DNA from 3 places in the Herbaspirillum sp. SJZ099 genome. Region 2 is predicted to be linked to each of the others. Evidence: predicted binding sites of a transcription regulator. Region 2 holds the regulator's gene; each other region holds the start of a gene.
The links. The regulator HrcA, encoded in region 2, represses chaperone genes, less so after heat shock. The targets are predictions, from matches to a motif close to TTAGCACTCNNNNNNNNNGAGTGCTAA.
Positions count from the first base shown of each region.

Region 1: rpoH (RNA polymerase sigma factor RpoH) is a predicted target of HrcA. The motif match lies at 777-803, and genes of this name have one in related genera.
Region 3: groES (co-chaperone GroES) is a predicted target of HrcA. The motif match lies at 1,457-1,483, and genes of this name have one in related genera.

Region 1 is NZ_VIUO01000002.1:516,630-518,898, reverse strand. Features, by position in the region: gene ftsX (permease-like cell division protein FtsX) at 1-524, shown strand, start outside; gene rpoH (RNA polymerase sigma factor RpoH) at 883-1,782, shown strand; gene FB597_RS07400 (SCO family protein) at 1,882-2,269, opposite strand, start outside.
Region 2 is NZ_VIUO01000003.1:180,736-183,004, reverse strand. Features, by position in the region: gene fur (ferric iron uptake transcriptional regulator) at 1-243, shown strand, start outside; gene hrcA (heat-inducible transcriptional repressor HrcA) at 388-1,413, opposite strand; gene FB597_RS08670 (HAD family hydrolase) at 1,488-2,216, opposite strand; gene FB597_RS08665 (NAD kinase) at 2,253-2,269, shown strand, end outside.
Region 3 is NZ_VIUO01000005.1:130,139-132,407, reverse strand. Features, by position in the region: gene groL (chaperonin GroEL) at 1-935, opposite strand, end outside; gene groES (co-chaperone GroES) at 1,049-1,339, opposite strand; gene FB597_RS12885 (LysR family transcriptional regulator) at 1,601-2,269, opposite strand, start outside.

The sequences.
Region 1 (2,269 bases), on a different contig from region 2:
CGGGCTTCCAGAACGCCATGGATGCCGGCCGGGTCGACGATATCGCGCAAAAGCTCACCAACCAGCCGGGCGTGGACACGGTGCAAATCGATTCGGCCTGGGTCAAGCGGCTGGCGGCGCTGCTGCGCATCCTGCGGCTGGTGCTGCTGTTCCTGGGCATCACGCTGGGTGCGGTAGTGGTGGCGGTGGTGTTCAACACCATCCGCCTGCAGGTGATGACGCAGCGCGAGGAAATCGAGGTCTCGCGCCTCCTCGGCGCCACCAACGCGTTCATCCATCGCCCGTTTTACTACACCGGCGCCTTGCTCGGCTTGTGTGCCGGAGCGGTGGCGCTGGGCCTGGTGATCGCCGCGCAGCAGCCGCTGAACGCGGCCATTCTGGATTTCGCCCACCTGTATGCATCCGAATTCCAGCTGGCGCTGCCCAGCGCCATGGCGATCTGCCTGCTGCTGGCAGTGAGCGCCCTGCTCGGCCTGTTCGGCGCGATGATGTCGGTGCGCAGGCACCTAGCGCGCATGCAGTAAAAGCAAGCATTCCCGCAATGCAATGGCCGCCGGCATCGCCAGCGGCCATTTTTCATTGGGGGCCTTGAAAAACGATCAAATACCCTTAGATTTAACTCTATCGTCTTGCAAAAATTGTTACAGGTTTTTGACTTTCTTTTTGACCTGCCGCAGCAACTTTCATCCCGGATGCCCTTCTAATATGCAGGGACGAAAGCAATGATTATCAAAACTGCAATAGGGCAGTTCTATCGGGGTCTTCCAAACTTGCAATTAGCACTCTCAATTGACGAGTGCTAAAATACCTTATCGAAATGCTCCAGTTTTAAAGCATTGCTTTAATCTACACGTCCCTCCGTTCAGGAAACAAGGAGAATCAATGAAATCAGCGTCTGCACAATCTGCACTTATGCCGGTCGAGTCGAATGCACTCGCGCTCGGTTTTTCCGGCAGCCTGGGCAACATCGACGCATACATTTCGGCAGTGAACCGCCTGCCCATGCTGACGCAGGAAGAAGAAGTCAAGCTGGCCCGCGACCTGCGCGAAAAGAACGATCTGGGCGCCGCCCAGAAAATGGTGCTGTCGCACCTGCGTCTGGTGGTGTCGATCGCCCGCGGCTATCTGGGCTACGGCCTGCCGCACGCCGACCTGATCCAGGAAGGCAACATCGGCCTGATGAAGGCGGTCAAGCGCTTCGACCCGGCGCAGAACGTGCGCCTGGTGTCTTACGCCATGCACTGGATCAAGGCCGAGATCCACGAGTACATCCTGAAGAACTGGCGCCTGGTCAAGGTGGCCACCACCAAGGCGCAGCGCAAGCTGTTCTTCAACCTGCGCAGCCACAAGGAAGGCCTGGATGCGATGTCGCCGGCCCAGGTCGAGGCGCTGGCCAAGACGCTGGACGTCAAGCGCGAAGAAGTGATCGAGATGGAAACGCGCCTGTCCGGCCGCGATATCGCGCTGGAGTCGCCGACCGATGACGATGACGACAAGTTCGCGCCGATCGCCTACCTGTCCTCGGAAAACACCGAGCCGACCCGCGTGATGGAAGCCAAGCGTTACGACCGCATGCAGTCGGAAGGCATCGAAGCCGCCCTGTCCAAGCTGGACGACCGCTCGCGCCGCATCGTGGAAGCCCGCTGGCTGGCCAACGACGATGGCTCCGGCGCCACCCTGCATGAGCTGGCCGACGAGTTCGGCGTATCCGCCGAGCGCATCCGCCAGATCGAAGCAGTGGCGCTGAAGAAGATGAAGACTTCGCTGCAGGCGTATTCGTAATCTCCACAAGCAAGGCAACAAAAAAGAAAGGCACCCTCGGGTGCCTTTCTTTTTATCGGTATGTATCGGGTTATCGGGTACGTATCGGTACTGTTTCGCTCAGGACAACAACAGCTTGAGATCGTGCGCCAGCATCTGCGGGTCCTGGCCGTGCTTGACGAACAGGCGGATGCGTCCTTGCGGGTCGAACACATAGCTGCCCGCGGTGTGGTCCATCGTATAGCTGCCCGGCTGCTTGCCCGGCACCTTCTGATAGAACACCTTGAATTCCTTGGCCACCTTTTCCGTCTGCGCCAGGTCGCCGCGCAGGCCGAGGAAACGCTTGTCGAACGCCGGCACATATTGCGACAGGATTTCCTGCGTGTCGCGCTCCGGATCGACGGTGACGAACAGCACCTGCACGCGGTCTGCATCCGGGCCGAGTTCCTTCATCACGTTGGCCATCTCGACCATGGTGGTCGGGCACACGTCCGGGCATTGGGTATAG
Region 2 (2,269 bases):
TTCGAACAGGCGGGCCTGCTGCAGCGCAACCACTTCGAGACCGGCAAGGCCGTGTTCGAGCTCAACGAGGGCTCGCACCACGACCACCTGGTCTGCCTGGACTGCGGCAAGGTCGAAGAATTCTTCGATGCCGAAATCGAAAAGCGCCAGGTGAAGATCGCCCAGGAGCACGGTTTCGAGATTGCCGACCATGCCTTGGCGCTGTACGGCCATTGCAAGAACTGCAAGAAGATCAAGAAGTAATCGAGGTATTCAGGGCAAAAGGCAGCAAGCTTTTTCCTGTTTTTACAGCGGCAATAAAATGCAAAAGCCACGTGGATCCACGTGGCTTTCTTGTTTTTGGCGGCCGAATGCCGGCGAATGGGCGGATACGGTCAGCGTCAGTGTTCAGTGCTGGCTCAGCGCGCTGGAGAGCAGCTTGGCCGTGATGTCGACGATCGGGATCACGCGCTCGTAGGCCATGCGGGTGGGGCCGATCACGCCCAGCGTGCCGACGATGCGGCCGTTGACCTCGTAAGGCGCGGTGACGATGCTCATGTCGTCCATCGGCACCAGTTGCGATTCGCCGCCGATGAAGATCTGCACGCCGGTGGCCTTGCTGGAGACATCCAGCAACTGCAACAGGCCGGTTTTCTGTTCGAACATGTCGAACAGCTGGCGCAGCGAGTTCATGTTGGAAGACAGGTCGGTCACCGACAGCAGGTTGCGCTCGCCGGAGATCACCACGTTGCTGTCGGCATCCTCGCTCATGGCGTCGCTGCCGGCTTCGACGGCGGCCTGCATCAGTGCGGTCATGTCGTCGCGCAGCTGGCGCAGTTCGCTTTGCAGCAGCAGCCGCACCTGGTCGAAGGACTGGCCGGCGTAATGCTGGTTGATATAGTTGGCCGCCTGGACCAATTGGCTGGGCGTGTAGTCGACCTCGGTGAGCAGCATGCGGTTCTGCACGTCGCCGCCCTGGTCGACGATCACCAGCAGGATGCGTTTTTCCGACAGGCGCAGGAACTCGATCTGCTGGAATACCGATTCGCGCTTGGGCGTCATGACGACGCCGGCGAACTGCGACAGCGAGGACAGCACCTGGGCGGCGTTGGTGATGATCTTTTGCTGAGAGGAATTCTGCAGGCGATGCTGCAGGCGTCCCTCCAGCGCGCTTTCATTGATCGTTTCCACCGTCAGCAGGGTATCGACGAACATGCGGTAGCCGCGCGGCGTCGGCACGCGGCCGGCCGAGGTGTGCGGGCTGGCGACGAACCCCATCTCTTCGAGGTCTGCCATGATGTTGCGGATGGTGGCCGGCGACAGTTCCAGGCCGGACAATTTCGAGAGGGCGCGCGAGCCCACCGGCTGGCCGTCGGCGATGTACCGTTCGACCAGCGCCTTGAGCAGGGTACGGGCGCGGTTATCGAGTTGCATACGCCGTATTCTAACGATTTATCGGCATAAAAGTCCGTTCCGATATCGGCAATGGCGCAAATAGCTGCGCCGGATCATGCCTGCGATGCGGCCTGGGCGTCCAGCCACGCATGCAGTTCATGCAGGTCGCGGCAGATGGCGTCGGGCGCGATGCCGGCCGGCAGGTCGCGGCCGAAGCGGTTCATCCACACCGCCCGCAAGCCGGCCTGCTGGGCGCCTTGTATGTCCAGCTGCAGGTCGTCGCCGACGTACACGGTCTCGGCCGGCGCCACGCCCAGCGCGTCGCAGGCGGCATGGAAGATGGCGGCGTCCGGCTTGGCGCGGCCGAAGCGGTGCGCCGCGATGGAAACGCCGAAATGGCTCGCCAGCCCGATGCGCTCCAGGTCGGCGAAGCCGTTGGAGACCGTGCCCAGCGCCAGCCTGGCTTTCAAGCGCTGCAAGGCCGGCTCGACGTCGTCGAACAGCGCGACCGTGCTGCGCGCCTCGGAAAACAGCGCCATGGCCTCGTCCGCCAGCGCCGGGTCTTCGCCGTGCTCGCGCAGCACTTCCGTGAGCGCGGCATGGCGCAGCTTCCACAAGTCGATGCGGTACAGCGGATCGGTCTGCATCAGGGCCATGCGGCGTTCGCGCAGCGAAGCCACGCTATGGCGGGCGGTCACCTTGGGCGCATGCCGGCGCAGCCATTCGTAGAGCAGGCCTTCGGCGCGCACCAGCACCGGCTCGATCGCCCACAAGGTGTCGTCGAGGTCGAACAGCACGGCCTTGACGGCGGCGCGGGAGGCGGAAGAGGGTGGCGTATTCATTACAAAGTCATCTCAAATTATGGTCTAATCCGCAGCATGTGGCCCATCAAATT
Region 3 (2,269 bases), on a different contig from region 2:
GCCTTTTCCAGGGTCAGGCCGACTTCTTCGGCGATCACTTGGCCGCCGGTCAGGATGGCGATGTCTTCCAGCATGGCCTTGCGACGGTCGCCGAAGCCAGGAGCCTTGACAGCGGCGGTCTTCAGGATGCCGCGGATGTTGTTGACCACCAGGGTTGCCAGCGCTTCGCCTTCGACATCTTCAGCGATGATCAGCAGCGGACGGCCAGCCTTGGCGACTTGTTCCAGCACCGGCAGCAGGTCGCGGATGTTGGAAACCTTCTTGTCGAACAGCAGGATGAACGGGTTGTCCAGGGCGACAACTTGCTTTTCCTGGTTGTTGATGAAGTACGGCGACAGGTAGCCGCGGTCGAATTGCATGCCTTCGACGATTTCCAGTTCGTTTTCCAGCGACTTGCCGTCTTCAACGGTGATTACGCCTTCCTTGCCGACCTTGTCCATGGCCTTGGCGATGATGTCGCCGATGTCCTGGTCGGAGTTGGCCGAGATCGAACCGACCTGGGCGATTTCCTTGCTGGTGGTGGTGGGCTTGGCCAGGTTCTTGACTTCGCCGACGATGGCGGTGACAGCCTTGTCGATGCCGCGCTTGAGGTCGGTCGGGTTGAAGCCTGCCGCAACGTACTTGAAGCCTTCGCGAACGATCGCCTGGGCCAGCACGGTAGCGGTGGTGGTGCCGTCACCGGCGTTGTCGGAGGTCTTGGAAGCGACTTCCTTGACCAGCTGGGCACCCATGTTTTCCAGCTTGTCCTTCAGTTCGATTTCCTTGGCGACGGAAACGCCGTCCTTGGTCACGGTCGGGGCGCCGAAGCTGCGCTCCAGAACCACGTTACGGCCCTTGGGGCCCAGGGTCACCTTGACTGCGTTAGCCAGGATGTTGACGCCGTTGACGATCTTGGCGCGTGCTTCATCGCCGAAAATAACTTGCTTTGCTGCCATGTTGGATTCTCCAGAAATTCGGTTGAATTCGTTTCACCGTGGTGGCCGCCGCCTGGGCGGCCGGTGCATCTGCACTACCTGTGCGGCAGCCTGGCGGCTGCCCGGGCCGGGAATTACTTCTCGACGACGGCGAACAGGTCTTCTTCGCGCATGACCAGCAGTTCCTGGCCATCGATCTTCACAGCCTGGCCGGAATACTTGCCGAACAGGACGCGGTCGCCGACCTTCACGGCCAGTTGGCGAACCTTGCCGTCTTCCAGGATCTTGCCGTTGCCAACAGCCAGGACTTCACCCTGGTCAGGCTTTTCGGTCGCTGCATCAGGCAGAACGATACCGGAAGCGGTCTTGGTTTCCTGGTCGAGGCGCTTGACGATAACGCGATCGTGCAAAGGGCGAAGATTCATGAGAACTCCTTAAAATTCAATAAGTTGGTCTTGATTGCGGCAATGGCTGCAATGGTTTTTCTTCCAAATGCAGCAAACGTCACCGCATGAAAAAGGGGTATCAGCCAGGGAGGATTGTTAGCACTCTCCCGTGACGAGTGCTAAGTATAGGGACGGAGGGGGGAATTTTCAAGGCGGGGTTGCTGACTTCGCCCCTCCAGCACCGAAAAATGCTGGCCGCAGGGAAGATGATGGAAGATAGAGTTGCCTGAAATCAATGACTTAGCCGGTTTCTGTGGATGACGGCCTGGCTTCAATTTGCTCCGACCGGGCTTCGCCGCATACCTGGCGCACCACCTCGCGCAACCACCGGTGCGCGGGATCGAGCTCCAGCCGCGGATGCCACATCTGCGAAATGGTGATCTGCCCGGTGGCCACCGGCAGTTCGAAGACGAAGGTGTTGACCAGGCGTTCGGCGGCCAGGTAGGAGGCCGGCACCAGCGCCACCAGGTCCGAGCCGCGTGCCACGGCCAGCGCGGCCGGGAAGCTCGGCACCATGGCCAGCACCTGGCGTTCCACGCCGGCCGCGGCCAGGGCTGCATCGACCGGTCCGTCGGTGCGCCCGTGCCGCGAAGCCGCGACATGGCCGAATTTGACGTAGCGCAGCAGACTCATCTTGCCTTTCGCCAGCGGGTGGCCGCTGCGCACCACGCCGACGAAGTGGTCGCGATACAGCGCCTGTATACGTACTTCCGGCCCCATGTCGCTGACTACGCCGATTTCCAGGTCAGCCGTTCCTTCCCTCAGATAGTTGGGACTCTTGTCGACCTTGGGCGCGAAATATAGTCGCACCAGCGGCGCTTCGGCATTGACCGCGCCGATCAGGCGCGCGCCCAGGGCTTCGACGAAGCCTTCGTTGGCGCGGATGGTGAAGGTGCGCCGCAGCGTCGC